One region of the Pandoraea sp. PE-S2R-1 genome, then DNA from elsewhere that is predicted to be linked to it. Evidence: predicted binding sites of a transcription regulator. Region 1 holds the regulator's gene; each other region holds the start of a gene.
The links. Region 1 encodes HrcA, which represses chaperone genes, less so after heat shock. Its sites were predicted from a motif close to TTAGCACTCNNNNNNNNNGAGTGCTAA; they were not measured.
Positions count from the first base shown of each region.

Region 2: a site for HrcA is predicted at 2,062-2,088, ahead of CDV44_RS26585 (co-chaperone GroES). Genes of this name have one in related genera too.
Region 3: a site for HrcA is predicted at 2,279-2,305, ahead of CDV44_RS08115 (co-chaperone GroES). Genes of this name have one in related genera too.

Region 1 is NZ_NGUR01000017.1:191,810-196,506, forward strand. It holds gene recN (DNA repair protein RecN) at 1-688, opposite strand, end outside; gene CDV44_RS24840 (NAD kinase) at 885-1,829, opposite strand; gene hrcA (heat-inducible transcriptional repressor HrcA) at 1,923-2,954, shown strand; gene CDV44_RS24850 (DUF6600 domain-containing protein) at 3,258-4,697, shown strand, end outside.
Region 2 is NZ_NGUR01000019.1:84,292-88,988, reverse strand. It holds gene CDV44_RS26595 (serine hydrolase) at 1-217, opposite strand, end outside; gene CDV44_RS26590 (isoprenylcysteine carboxylmethyltransferase family protein) at 509-1,909, shown strand; gene CDV44_RS26585 (co-chaperone GroES) at 2,167-2,457, shown strand; gene groL (chaperonin GroEL) at 2,505-4,151, shown strand; gene CDV44_RS26575 (LysR substrate-binding domain-containing protein) at 4,305-4,697, opposite strand, start outside.
Region 3 is NZ_NGUR01000009.1:229,202-233,898, reverse strand. It holds gene CDV44_RS08125 (porin) at 1-156, shown strand, start outside; gene groL (chaperonin GroEL) at 256-1,893, opposite strand; gene CDV44_RS08115 (co-chaperone GroES) at 1,930-2,223, opposite strand; gene CDV44_RS08110 (LysR family transcriptional regulator) at 2,444-3,289, opposite strand; gene CDV44_RS27990 (hypothetical protein) at 3,388-3,555, shown strand; gene CDV44_RS08105 (acetamidase/formamidase family protein) at 3,574-4,697, opposite strand, start outside.

The DNA of each region.
Region 1 (4,697 bases):
CGTTGATCAGGCTCGCGGCGTGAGAGAGGCGGCGATGCTCCGCATTCACCTCATCCCATTCCCCTTCCTGCGGGCCGAGCTTGTCCAGTTCGGCCGTCTGCCATTCCAGACGTTCGCGCTCCAGTTGCAGTTCGCGATCGCGGCCCTGCGCTTCTTCACAGCGCTTGACCAGACGGCGCCATTCCTTATGTGCCGCTGCCGTATCGGCCGCGAGCCCCGTGGCACCCGCGTGCGAGTCCAGCAGGCGGCGCTGCGCGTCCGGGCGGAGCAATTGCTGGTGCGCGTGCTGGCCGTGAATGTCCACCAGCATCTCGCCGAGTTCGCGCAATTGCGTGAGCGTCGCGGGCGTGCCGTTGATGAACGCGCGCGAACGCCCGGTCGTATCCAGCACGCGGCGCAACAGCACGCCGCCGTGTTCCTCCAGCGTGAGCGCTTGCGCTTGCAGCCACGCTTCCAGATCCGGGCGTGCTTCGGCATCCGCCGCAAATTCTGCCGTGATGTCCGCACGCGTCTGGCCCGTGCGCACCATGCTGGCGTCGCCTCGCTCGCCCATGGCCAGCGCGAGCGCATCGATCAGAATCGACTTGCCTGCGCCGGTCTCGCCGGAGAACACCGTAAAGCCGGCGGAGAATTCCAGATCGAGACGATCGACGATCACAAAATCGCGAATCGAGAGACTGCGTAGCATGGGGTATCGGGTGCCTGACGTTCGGACACCGGCCCGGCGGGCCAGCGGGAAGCGTCAATGATAAGGGGACTTTGCGACGAACGGGAGGGCCGGTGTTGAGTCGGTGTTGGACCGGTGTTGGGCTGGCGTTTATGCGGGCCTGCGCTCGGTACGCATAAAAACACACGCCACCGGGTGGGGTGGCGTGTGGGCAGACTCAGTTTTGCGGCGCGTCTTCGTCCGAGATATGTTCGTTCCAGTGCAGCTTGCGGCGCAGCGTCGCGTAATAGTTGTAGCCGACCGGATGCAGGAACGTCACCTGATGCTCCGAGCGGCTCACCAGAATCTTGTCGCCCTGACGCAGTTCCGCAAACGACTGCATGTCGAAATTCGCGCCGACTTCGCGTCCGCCCGTGATCGTGATCACGATGTCGCTGGAGTCCGGCAGCACGATCGGACGGTTCGACAGCGCGTGCGGCGCAATCGGCACCAGCACCACACCGCCGAGACGCGGGTGGAGGATCGGGCCCGACGCCGACAGCGCGTAAGCCGTCGAGCCGGTCGGCGTGGCGACGATCAGGCCGTCCGAGCGCTGCTTGTACATGAAGCGCCCGTCCACATCCACGCGCAGTTCCACCATGCCCGAGATGCCCGAGCGGTTCACCACAACGTCGTTGAACGCGAGCGTCTCGAAAAGCGTCTGCCCGTCGCGGTCGATGCGTGCGGCGAGCAGCGTGCGCTGCTCCGCTTCGAAATGACCTTCGAGCATCGCCGGCACCACCTGACGCATATCGTCGAGCGGAATATCCGTGATGAAACCCACGCGCCCGTGGTTCACGCCGATCAGCGGCACCCCTGAGGCGGCCAGTTGACGGCCGACGCCGAGCATCGTCCCGTCGCCACCCACGACGACGGCGACATCGGTCTGTGTGCCGATCTCCTGAATATCGAGCGTGCCGTACGGGTCGGCACCGGCGCCGATGTTATGCGCCGTATCGCGCTCGAAGACGACGTGATGCCCGCGCTGGGCAATGCATGCCGCGAGCGTGAGCAACGGTTCGGCAACGCCGTCGGCATGGTACTTCCCGACGAGCGCTACGGTCTTGAAAGGGCTCCCTGTTTTCATGCCGCCATTACACCATAAGTCGATGACAGCAACCATCGCGTATGCCGCGCAAAGTCAGGCTGTGCCATTGTGCCGACACGCCTGCGCGCCAAACGCCGCGTGCGTACGTTTCGCGTTACAATTTTTGCCATGCTAGATCAACGTGCGCAGACTCTCCTCAAAACCCTGATCGAACGGTACATCGCCGATGGCCAACCGGTCGGTTCGCGCACGCTTTCCCGTTATTCAGGCCTCGATCTCTCTCCGGCGACCATCCGCAACGTGATGGCCGACCTTGAGGCGCTGGGTTTCGTCGCCAGCCCCCATACGTCTGCCGGTCGAATCCCCACGCCGCGCGCCTACCGCCTCTTCGTCGACACCATGCTCTCCGTGAGCCCGCTCGAAGACGCCGTGCATCGCCTCGCGTCGCAGGTGCAAAATCGCCTGCAACCGGCCGGACCGCAGCAACTGGTGGCGTCTGCCGCGCAGGTGCTGTCCAACCTGTCGCAGTTCGCGGGCGTGGTGCTGACCCCGCGGCGCAGTCAGGTTTTCCGCCAGATCGAATTCCTGCGATTGTCTGAAAAACGCGTGCTGCTCATCATCGTCACCCCCGACGGCGACGTGCAGAACCGCATCATCCTCACCGAAAAAGACTACTCGCCCGCCCAACTGGTCGAAGCCGGCAACTATCTGAACGCCCATTTCGGCGGTCACAGCTTCGACGATGTGCGCGCTTACTTGCGCGGCGAGCTCGATGCACTGCGTTCCGACATGAGTGCGCTGATGCAGGCGGCGGTCGATGCCGGCAGTGACGCCATGGCCGATACCACGCGCGAAGAGAGCGTGCTGATCTCGGGCGAGCGTAACTTGCTCGGTGTCGAAGACTTGTCGTCCAGCATGGAACGGCTGCGCAAGCTGTTCGACGTGTTCGAGTCGAAGACCGGCCTGCTGCAACTGCTCGACGTATCGAGCCGCGCACAGGGCGTGCAGATCTTCATCGGCGGCGAGTCGAGTCTGGTGCCCATCGAAGAGATGACCGTCGTGACCGCGCCGTACGAAGTGGACGGCGAAGTGGTCGGTACGCTGGGCGTGATCGGCCCGACACGCATGGCCTACGAGCGCGTGATTCCCATCGTCGATATCACGGCCAAGCTGCTCTCGAACGCGCTCAGCCAGCATTGAGCCCGAGGCGCCCGAGTGAGGGCGCCCGCGCGATTCCGGTGCCAGCCTGTCTATTGCCGTGTCTTCACCTGTCTTCACCTGTCGTCGCGCCGAATTCGCGTTACAAACCCGTAGCATTCATTTACACGCTGTCACAAGCGGCAGGCTTACGCTCAAGGTGTCACTTACGGCGGGGTGAATGGGCTGGTTGACTCGCCGAAGGATTCGGACAGAACAACAAGGCGGCACGCGGCACACGCTACGCATGCGGGTCCGCCGGAAGGGCCGGGAGTCGGTATGAAACCCCTGAATTCATGGCGGACCGTGGTTCGCTTAGTTGGCGCCGGGCTGATGTTCGGCGCCATCGGTGCGCTGGTCGCCCCCGCGCTGGCACAAGCCCAGAGCGCCGACCCGCCCGGACGCGTGGCGCGGCTCGGCGAGTTCGACGGCACCGTGACCTACGCGCCCGCCGGTACCACCGACTGGCGTTATGCCGACCGCAACCGGCCGCTCACCACCGGCGACGCCGTCTGGGTCGACCGCAACAGCCGCGCCGAAATGCATGTCGGTGGCACGGCAGTGCGCATCGGTGCCTCCACCAGCGTCACGTTGTCGGCCGTGACCGACCAGAATGTGCAACTGAACGTAACGCAAGGCACCGTCGGCTTGCGTCTGCGCAGCTACGATCCCAACCAGCCTTACGAAATCGATACCCCCAATCTCGCCTTCGTGCCGCAGCAGGCGGGCGAGTACCGCATCGACGTCGACCCGAATGGCGTGACCACCGTCAGCGTGTGGCAAGGCGCGGGCACCGTGTACGGACAAGGCGCGTCGGTGCCGCTGCGTCAGGGGCAGCGCGTCGCCTTCACCGGGCAGAACCTTGTGCAGCAACCGACCGGGCCGTTGGCCGCCGACGCGTTCGATCAATGGGTGCGCGAGCGCGATGCTCGCGAAGACGCGTCCGTCTCCGCCCGCTATGTGCCGCGCGACATGACGGGCTTTGAGAGCCTCGACGATTACGGATCGTGGCAAGACACGCCGACCTATGGCGCCGTGTGGGTGCCGTCGAGCGTGCCGTCCGGCTGGGCGCCGTACCGCACGGGGCACTGGGTCTGGGTCGATCCGTGGGGCTGGACGTGGGTGGACGAAGCGCCGTGGGGCTTCGCACCTTATCACTATGGCCGCTGGGCGTACGTCGATACGCGCTGGTGCTGGGTGCCGGGGCCGGTGGCCGTGCGTCCGGTGTATGCACCGGCACTCGTCGGCTGGGTCGGCGGCAGCAGCGGCGGCAACCAGTGGGGCGTGGCGTTTGCTGCGGGCGGCGTCGGACTGGCATGGTTCGCACTCGGACCGCACGACCCGTATCGCCCGGCGTATCACGCCAGTTCGTCGTACGTCACCAACATCAATCGTTCGACGGTGATCAGTACGACCAACATCAACAACATCAATAACGTCCACAACGTTACGAATATCAATAACATCTATGTGAACCGCAACGTGCGCGGTGCCGTGTCGACCATGCCCGCACAAGCCTTCGTGCAGGGCCGCCCGGTCGGTGCGCCGACGGCGTTGGCGGCGCCGCGTGCCGGTCAGAACTGGCGAGTGGGCAACACACCGGGCGTTGCGCCGGTGCAGCAGAGTCTGGTGGGCAACAGCCGCCCGGCCGCCGGGGTGCCGCCGATGGCCGCATTCAACCGCCCGGTGCTGGCTACGCGCGCGCCGGTGACGCGTCCGATGGCATCGCGTGAACTGACGAGCAAC
Region 2 (4,697 bases), on a different contig from region 1:
GCGCGTAGGCCGATTGCCAGCCACCGGACGGAATGTCGGCGAGGACGAGGCAACCCGTCGTTTGTGGCGCGAGGGCGCCGAAGCGGCGCACGGCGGCGTCGAGATCTGCACGGCCGGCTGCGATGGCGCTGGCGGCTGGGGTGAGCAACGCCGGTGTGGCGAGTGAGGCGGCGGCAAATTGCAGGGCTTGCCGGCGGGTGGGACGAAAATCGGTCATCGCGAGAGGTCTCCGAAGCGTGAGCAGGGGGCGGAACATGAGGCTTGGATGCCGCAGGTTCTTGCCTGTGTTGCTTTGCGGCGAGGCCGGGGCTGACGTTAGCACGCAGTTTTTACGATGACGATCCCCTCTTTTGAGTAGTCGCCTATGCGCGGCCGGGCCAAGCTATGATGGCGACGTGCGCGGGCTGCCCGGGATGGTCAGGATCGTCGGAATCGTGGGGCAGCATCAGTCGTGAGCGCGGACGTGACGAGCAACATCGTATCCCCGTAGTGCCACCGATTGGACGACATGACGGAAGACATGACGAACGACATGACTGGTACCGTGACCGACACCGCACGCCATAACCCCGACAGCCCCGGCAACCGCGGCAACCGAGATATCCCCGGCAACCCCGGCGGCCCCGGCAATCCTGAGGCGCCTGTGCCGGCGCGGCCCCGCTCGGCGACACACGGCGCGGTTGGCGCCGCCGGTTTCGTGGCCTTTCTCCTGTCGCTGATCCTGCTGCGCGCCTACCGCCCCTTCGGGGACGACGTGGTGGCGAGTGCACTGTTCATGGTCGGCATGACCTCGGCGACGGTGCTGCTGGTGGACCTGTTGTGGCAGAAGACGTATCGGCGCGCGTCGACGGGATTGAGTTTCGAGCGCGACGATCCGTCGTGGTCTCGCACGCTCGTCAAATTCACCGGACTGTTGGGCAGCTTAGGGTTCGTCGCGCTGTTGTACTGGCTGTTCCCGGAGTATCACGGCGACTTCTACGATCGCTACTACCGGATGCTGACGCTGATAATGCCGCCCTTGCTGGTGCTGGCGCTGCCGTATCTTTACTTCGTCGATCGCAGGATGCCGCAGCCGTTGGACGGCTATTGGCACGTTGGCCAGCTCGTGACGTTGCAGTGGGCCAACGTGGACCGCCGCATCGTCGGGCAGCATCTGCTTGGCTGGCTGGTGAAGGGGTTCTTTCTGCCGTTGATGTTCGGCTATCTGTGCAACGACCTCGCCCGATTCCTGAGCGCCGATGTCAGTCAGCTCTCAGGCTTCAAACCCTGGTTCGATCTGTTGTACGGCCTGTGCTATTTCGTCGACGTAGGCCTGACGGTGATGGGCTACCTGCTGACGTTGCGGCTTGCCGATACGCATCTGCGCTCGGCCGAGCCGACCATGCTGGGCTGGGCGGTGGCGCTGGCGTGCTACGAGCCGTTCTGGTCGTTGATCGGCCGCCAGTATCTGCACTACGACACCGGGTTCGCATGGGGCGAGTGGCTGTGGGGGTCTCCGCTGCTTTACGGCATCTGGGGCAGCGCGATCCTGCTGCTGACCATGATTTACGTCTGGGCCACCGTGAGCTTTGGCGGGCGCTTCTCCAACCTCACCCATCGCGGCATCATCACCAACGGCCCGTACCGCTGGACCAAGCATCCGGCGTATGTGGCGAAGAATCTGTCGTGGTGGCTGATCTTCATTCCGTTCGTGGCGCGCGGGCCAGTGGATGAGGCGCTGCGCCACTGCCTGCTGCTGCTCGGGGTCAACGGTCTCTACGCGATGCGGGCGTGGACCGAAGAGCGCCATCTGTCTCGCGATCCGGTCTATGTGGCCTACGCGCGCTGGATCGACGCGCATGGGCTGTTTCGGTTTCTGCCGAATTTGTCATGGTTCGGCGGGCGCTGGCGGACCGAACGCGCCAGCTAGGCGGGGGAACCTCGCCGGTCAGGCATCGTCAAAAACGGGACAATCGACCGCTGAAGTGGCGTCGATCCCGTCGACGCCGAGCCTTCGCATCCAAGAATATTCACCTCCGGGAAAACCCCGCGTCTTGAAATCGTAAAACCCCGTCCCTATAATTAGCACTCGTTGGTGTAGAGTGCTAACGTCATGAATTCATCTTATATGCAATATCTTGCATATATCGTTTTGACAATCTCACTGAGAGAAAAGAGGAGCTTGTAATGAACCTTCGTCCCTTGCATGACCGCGTTATTGTCAAGCGCCTGGACAACGAAACGAAGACCGCATCGGGCATCGTGATCCCTGAAGCCGCCGCTGAAAAGCCGGATCAGGGCGAGATCCTGGCGGTTGGCCCGGGCAAGAAAGACGATCAAGGCAAGTCGATCGTGCTCGACGTGAAGGTGGGCGACCGTGTCCTGTTCGGCAAGTACGCCGGCCAGACCGTGAAGGTCGATGGCCAGGAACTCCTGGTCATGCGCGAAGAAGACATCATGGCCGTTCTGGTCAAGTAAGACTGTCCCCCCAGACATCTACGTAAAGAATTCAAGGAGTTATTGCAATGGCAGCTAAAGAAGTCGTTTTCGGCGATTCCGCTCGTGCCAAGATGGTCGAGGGCGTCAACATCCTCGCCAATGCCGTCAAGGTGACCCTGGGCCCGAAGGGCCGTAACGTGGTGCTCGAGCGCAGCTTCGGCGGCCCGACGGTGACCAAGGACGGTGTGTCGGTCGCCAAGGAAATCGAACTGAAGGACAAGCTCCAGAACATGGGCGCGCAAATGGTCAAGGAAGTGGCTTCCAAGACCAGCGACAACGCCGGCGACGGTACCACCACCGCTACGGTGCTGGCTCAGTCGATCGTTCGCGAAGGCATGAAGTACGTTGCCTCGGGCATGAACCCGATGGATCTGAAGCGCGGTATCGACAAGGCTGTCGCCGCTGCGATCGAAGAACTGCGCAAGATCAGCAAGCCGTGCACGACCAACAAGGAAATCGCGCAAGTCGGCTCGATCTCGGCCAACAGCGATTCGTCGATCGGTGACCGTATCGCCGAAGCAATGGACAAGGTTGGCAAGGAAGGCGTGATCACCGTCGAAGACGGCAAGTCGCTGCAAGACGAGCTGGACGTTGTCGAAGGTATGCAATTCGACCGCGGCTACCTCTCGCCGTACTTCATCAACACCCCGGAAAAGCAAGTCGCCATCCTGGACAACCCGTTTGTCCTGCTGTTCGACAAGAAGGTCTCGAACATTCGTGACCTGCTGCCGGTGCTCGAGCAAGTCGCCAAGGCTGGCCGTCCGCTGCTGATCATCGCCGAAGACGTCGAAGGCGAAGCCCTCGCAACGCTGGTGGTCAACAACATCCGTGGCATCCTGAAGACCTGCGCCGTCAAGGCTCCGGGCTTCGGCGACCGCCGCAAGGCCATGCTCGAAGACATCGCCATCCTGACGGGCGGCCAAGTCATCGCTGAAGAAATCGGCCTGACGCTGGAAAAGGCAACGCTCAACGAACTGGGCCAAGCCAAGCGCATCGAAATCGGCAAGGAAAACACCATCATCATCGATGGTGCTGGCGAAGCCGTGAACATCGAAGCACGCGTCAAGCAAATCCGCGCCCAGATCGAAGAAGCCACCAGCGACTACGATCGTGAAAAGCTGCAAGAGCGCGTGGCCAAGCTGGCCGGCGGTGTTGCCGTGATCAAGGTCGGTGCTGCGACCGAAGTCGAAATGAAGGAAAAGAAGGCACGCGTCGAAGATGCGCTGCACGCTACCCGCGCTGCCGTGGAAGAAGGCATCGTCCCGGGCGGCGGTGTTGCACTGCTGCGCGCTCGCGTGGCCGTTGCCGACATCAAGGGCGCCAACGCTGACCAAGACGCCGGTATCAAGATCGTGCTGCGCGCGATGGAAGAGCCGCTGCGTCAGATCGTCGCGAACGGTGGCGAAGAAGCCAGCGTCGTGGTGGCCAACGTGATTGCCGGCAAGGGCAACTACGGCTACAACGCCTCGACGGGTGAGTACGGCGACCTGGTGGAAATGGGCGTTGTCGATCCGACCAAGGTCACGCGCACCGCGCTGCAAAACGCCGCTTCGGTGTCGGGCCTGCTGCTGACGACCGACTGCGCTGTTGCCGAACTGCCGAAGGAAGATGCCCCGATGGGCGGCGGTATGGGCGACATGGGCGGTATGGGCGGCATGGGCATGGGCATGTAAGTCTCGCAAGAGACGGCATGTCCGGGGTGCCTCCATGGTTCGGGGTGCCCCGATTGCCCGGTCGTCGGACTTCAACGGTTGGCATTGATTTACCGTCGAAGTCCGCGCCAAAGAAAAGCGGCAACGAGTTCTCACGAATTCGTTGCCGTTTTTTTATGGGCGCGCGGTTTTGCCCCCGCGTGCGATGCCCTTGCCGAGTGGCACTGTCGCGGCAATCTCATCCTGCATCCACTGCCAGAACGCATGGATGGCGCGCTCGCGCGGATGATGCTCGCGCCAGCTCACGTAGTACTCAAGACTCGGTGGGATGCAGACGTCGCCCACTTGCACCAGTTCGCCCGCCGCAATGGCGTCGCGCACCAGCAGGCTGCGCGTGGTCGCTAGCCCTTGTCCGGCGACGGCGGCGCGTAGCAGCAACCCCGCATCGTCGAAAATTGGCCCGCGCGTGGGCTCGTGTGGCGGCAGACCCGCCGCGACCAGCCAGTCGCGCCAAGACCGGTGCGCAAAACGCAGCATCGGCAGCGTCGGCGTATCGTCGATCGTGAA
Region 3 (4,697 bases), on a different contig from region 1:
TCCAAGCGCACGTGGCTATATGCGAGCGGGGCAGTGCTGCTCAACAAGGGCACGTCGGCCTATGCGCTGGCCGGGTCGACCACGCCCGGCGTGGCCGTCGCCTACCCGGGTGCCGATGCGCAAGGCGTGCAGATCGGCGTCCAGCATCGGTTCTGAGATCGGGGGGCAATCCCCTTACAGTAACGGGCCCCATGCCTTGTCGGATGGGGCCCGTTGTCTTTACGGCTGATGGTGTTCAGGCGATCTTAGTTTGGCTTAGAAGCCGAAATCAGATCCACCCGCGCCGCCGGCGCCGGGTAGCGCCGGTGCGCTTGCCTTCGGCGATTCGACGATAGTCGCGTCGGTGGTGAGCAGCAAGCCGGCGACAGAAGCCGCGTTCTGCAACGCCGTGCGTGTGACCTTGGTCGGATCGAGCACCCCCAGTTCGACCAGATCGCCGTATTCGCCAATCGCGGCGTTGTAGCCGAAATTGCCGCTGCCTTGTGCCACCTTCGCGACGACGACGCTCGGCTCATCGCCCGCGTTGGCCACGATCTGACGCAACGGTTCTTCCAGCGCACGCAGCACGATCTTGATGCCGGCGTCCTGATCGGCGTTGTCGCCGCGCACTTCGCGCACCTTGTCGCGCACACGGATCAACGCCACGCCACCGCCCGGCACAATGCCTTCTTCCACCGCCGCCCGGGTGGCATGCAGGGCGTCGTCGACGCGATCCTTCTTTTCCTTGACCTCGATTTCAGTGGCGCCGCCGACTTTGATAACGGCCACGCCGCCCGCCAGTTTGGCCACGCGCTCCTGCAACTTCTCGCGATCGTAGTCGGACGTGGCTTCTTCGATCTGCACGCGAATCTGTTTGACGCGTGCCTGAATGTTGACGGCCTCACCGGCGCCGTCGATGACGGTCGTGTTTTCCTTGCCGACTTCGATACGTTTGGCTTGTCCCAGCTCGGCGAGCGTTGCCTTTTCCAGCGACAGCCCGGTTTCTTCGGCGATCACCTGACCGCCAGTGAGAATGGCAATGTCTTCGAGCAACGCGCGACGGCGGTCACCGAAGCCCGGCGCCTTGACGGCAACCGTCTTGAGAATGCCGCGAATGTTGTTCACGACCAGCGTGGCGAGCGCTTCGCCTTCCACGTCTTCCGCGATGATGAGCAGCGGACGGCCCGCCTTGGCGACTTGCTCCAGCAACGGCAGCAGATCGCGGATATTGCTGATCTTCCTGTCGTGCAGCAGCACGAACGGCGATTCCAGCGCCGCAATCTGTTTGTCGGGATCGTTGACGAAGTAGGGCGACAGATAACCGCGATCAAACTGGAGCCCTTCGACCACGTCCAGTTCGTCAGCGAGCGTCTTGCCGTCTTCGACCGTGATCACGCCTTCCTTGCCCACCCGATCGATGGCCTCGGCGATGCGCTGACCGATCGATTCTTCGCCATTGGCGGAGATAGTCGCGACCTGCGCGATTTCTTTGCTGGTGGTCGTGGGCTTGCTGATGGCGCGCAAGGCGTCGACCGCCACGCCGACCGCACGGTCGATGCCGCGCTTCAGATCCAGCGGGTTGAGCCCGGCGGCCACGTACTTCTGGCCTTCACGCACGATGGCCTGTGCCAGTACGGTCGCCGTCGTGGTGCCGTCGCCCGCGAGATCGCTGGTCTTCGAGGCGACTTCCTTGACGAGCTGTGCGCCAATGTTCTGAAGCTTGTCGGCGAGCTCGATGTCCTTCGCGACGGATACGCCGTCCTTGGTGACGACCGGTGCGCCGAAACTGCGTTCGAGCACGACATTGCGGCCTTTCGGACCGAGGGTGACCTTCACGGCGTCGGCGAGGATGTTCACACCCTCAACGAGCTTCGCGCGTGCGGCGTCGCGCAATACGATGTCTTTGGCTGCCATGGGTTGCGCCTTTTTGAATAGAGAAATGAATGGGGATTAGTGCGCGGCGACGACAGCGATGATGTCTTCTTCGCGCAGGACGAGCAGTTCGTTGCCGTCGACCTTGACGACCTGACCGCCGTACTTGCCGAACAGCACACGGTCGCCGATCTTGACGTCGAGTTCGATATGACGGCCATCCTTGTCGCGGCGGCCGGGTCCCACGGCGAGCACTTCGCCTTGATCCGGTTTCTCTGCGGCGCTATCGGGCAACACGATGCCCGAACTTGTCTTGGTCTCTTGATCGAGACGCTTGACGATGACGCGATCCTGTAAGGGACGAAGGCTCATGACGTTTCCTTTTGCTTCTGCTTGATGGTGGAGAGAGATAAGAAATCGGTAGCGATTGGCACTCTTGATCGTCGAGTGCCAGACTGGTTTGCAGTATAAAAATGACATCGGGCTGCAATCCAATAATCGATTCTCGGATCGATATCTCTAAGCGGCATTAGCCGGTCAAAAGCAGGTCAAAAGCAGGTCAAAAGCGAGGCATCTCCCTTCACCTCACGACTCAGGTCGTTCGCAACGCTGCGCTCAGCGTCTGAAGCGTGCGTCTGGCCTGCGCATCGGTGAGCCCGGTGTGCAGCACCACGTCTCGCACGGGTAACGGGGGGAGGCCAAGACGCTGCCCCACGTCGACGGTCCCGACCGGGGCAACACGGTGGGCGAGTGCCGCGACGGCCAGCCCGGCGGTCACGGCGGCCCCAATCGTGCCGACACCGCCCCCCACAAAGACTTCGTGCCACGCGACGCCAGCAGCATCCAGTGCGCTCACGGCCATCGCGCGCACGCTGCACGGCTTGGCTTGCGTCGCGAGCGGCAGCCCGCCGTTGGCACTCGGTTCGAAGTCCGTCGCCGCCATCCAGCCGAACGATTGCGCCATGATGCGCTCGCCGTCGAGACGCCGCGTGTCGTGGCGCAGCACAATGCACGCGTCGATCTCGGTCGCGTCGTAGCATTCGAGCAATTCGCGCGACGGTGCAATGCGAAGCTCGACAATCACGCCGGGGTCCGCGTCGTGCATGCGTCGTATCAACAAGGGGAGATTGGCGCCGACCAGATGGTGGCTGATGCCGATAGTCAACCGCCGGGTCTGAACGCTGAATGCCTGTAGCGCCGTTTCATGGGCACTGACGAGCGCGCGGGCAGGCGCCAGAAAGGCGAGTCCGCTTGCCGACAGCCGGACCTGACGCGGCGTGCGATCTAGCAGCCGGTGTCCGAGTGTCGCCTCCAGCCGCTTGATCTTGACGCTGACCGCCGACTGGGTGGAGTTCAGCACTTCGGCCGCCCGGGTGAAGCTCTTGAGTTCGACCGTCAGCACAAAGGCCCGCACGGCATCGATATCTAACGCATTCATGATCAGTCATTCGAATTTGTCATCATTGAAATATCCTGCCATGTGCTGTTCGAATGGTCGAGCGCTAATTACGATGGCTCCATCAAAGGAGCTACGTCATGCCTCAATTTCAAATCGACTCGCCGCAAGAGCCCAGGCGCGGACATTCGCCGGATCAGTCCCCGGTATCGGCAAACGCGTTTGTGATGGCGCATGTTGTCAGTGTGGCGGGCGTCGCACTCGCCGTCGCCTTGCTGACGGCCGCCGTAGCGACGGTGTGGCGGTAGCCGTTCAGGACAGACGTATCAGGACGGAAACAGGCACTTCCGAATGATGGCGTGCACGCCCCAGTTGCCGTTCACCACTTGCGTGACGCCGAAGTCGACACCAACGGAGAGGATCGCGTTCGCCTCGTCTTCCGTCAGCCCGTTCACTTGCATCAGAAACCGGCGCGCCTTGTAAAAGGCGTCACGCAGGGCGCTGTCAAGCGTCGACTTCAGGTAGATCTGGCTTTGCGCCTTCTGCCCCAGCTCGGCGAGGTGGTTCGGTGAACTGAAGCCGTGCACGATCCACTCCTGCGCGGTTTCCACCAGCGGATACGTGAGGTCGGCAAACGGCGCATTGGCGGGGATCGCCGCCTTCTTGTGCAAGATCAACTGAATCTTGCCAGTGAGCGAACATTCGATGGCCGTGCCGCCCAGCTCGGCATCGCCTTGCGACGCGTGCGGGTCGCCGATCGACAGCAAGGCATTGGGCACCGCCACTTTCAAGAACACGCTGGCCCCGCGCGTGACACGCCAGTTGTCCAGATTGCCCGCATAGCTCGACGGTGGAATCGAGTCGATCAGACCGTCTTGCGCGGGCGCAACGGCGAGTACGCCGAAGTGCGGCCGCAGCGGGATCTCGACATCCTTCAGTGCGCGGTGATTCTTCGTAATCTTCGTATGGTCGACGGGCACGCCCGGGTAGTCGATGGTCGTGTGCACCACACCGAACGGGTCGCGCTGCGGCGTCCAGCGGAAGCTGTAGAGCGCGCGGGCGACGCCATCGTTACGTTCGCAGTCGATCTCGAAGACGGTCACGACTTCGCGCTCACGCGGTGCCGTCAGCATGTCCTGATAGTGAAATCCCCACCACGCCGACGCGTGCGCGCCGAAGGCCTTGCCCGCATAGGCCGGATTGGCGCTGGGGCGCGGCTGCAAGTCGAGAATGCGGACTTCCAGCACGTCGCCCGGCATGGCGTCCTTGACGGCGATCGGGCCCGTGCAGATATGCACGCCGAAGCCTTCTCCAGCGCCGCGCCCGTAGACAGACGCATCCATTGGGCCAGCGCCTCGCCGGTCGACGTTCTTCTGCGTGGCCGTCCAGTGAAAGACGCTCTCGGCGCCCGGGTCGCCCTGCACCATGCGTTCCCAGTCGTCGGTGGCGT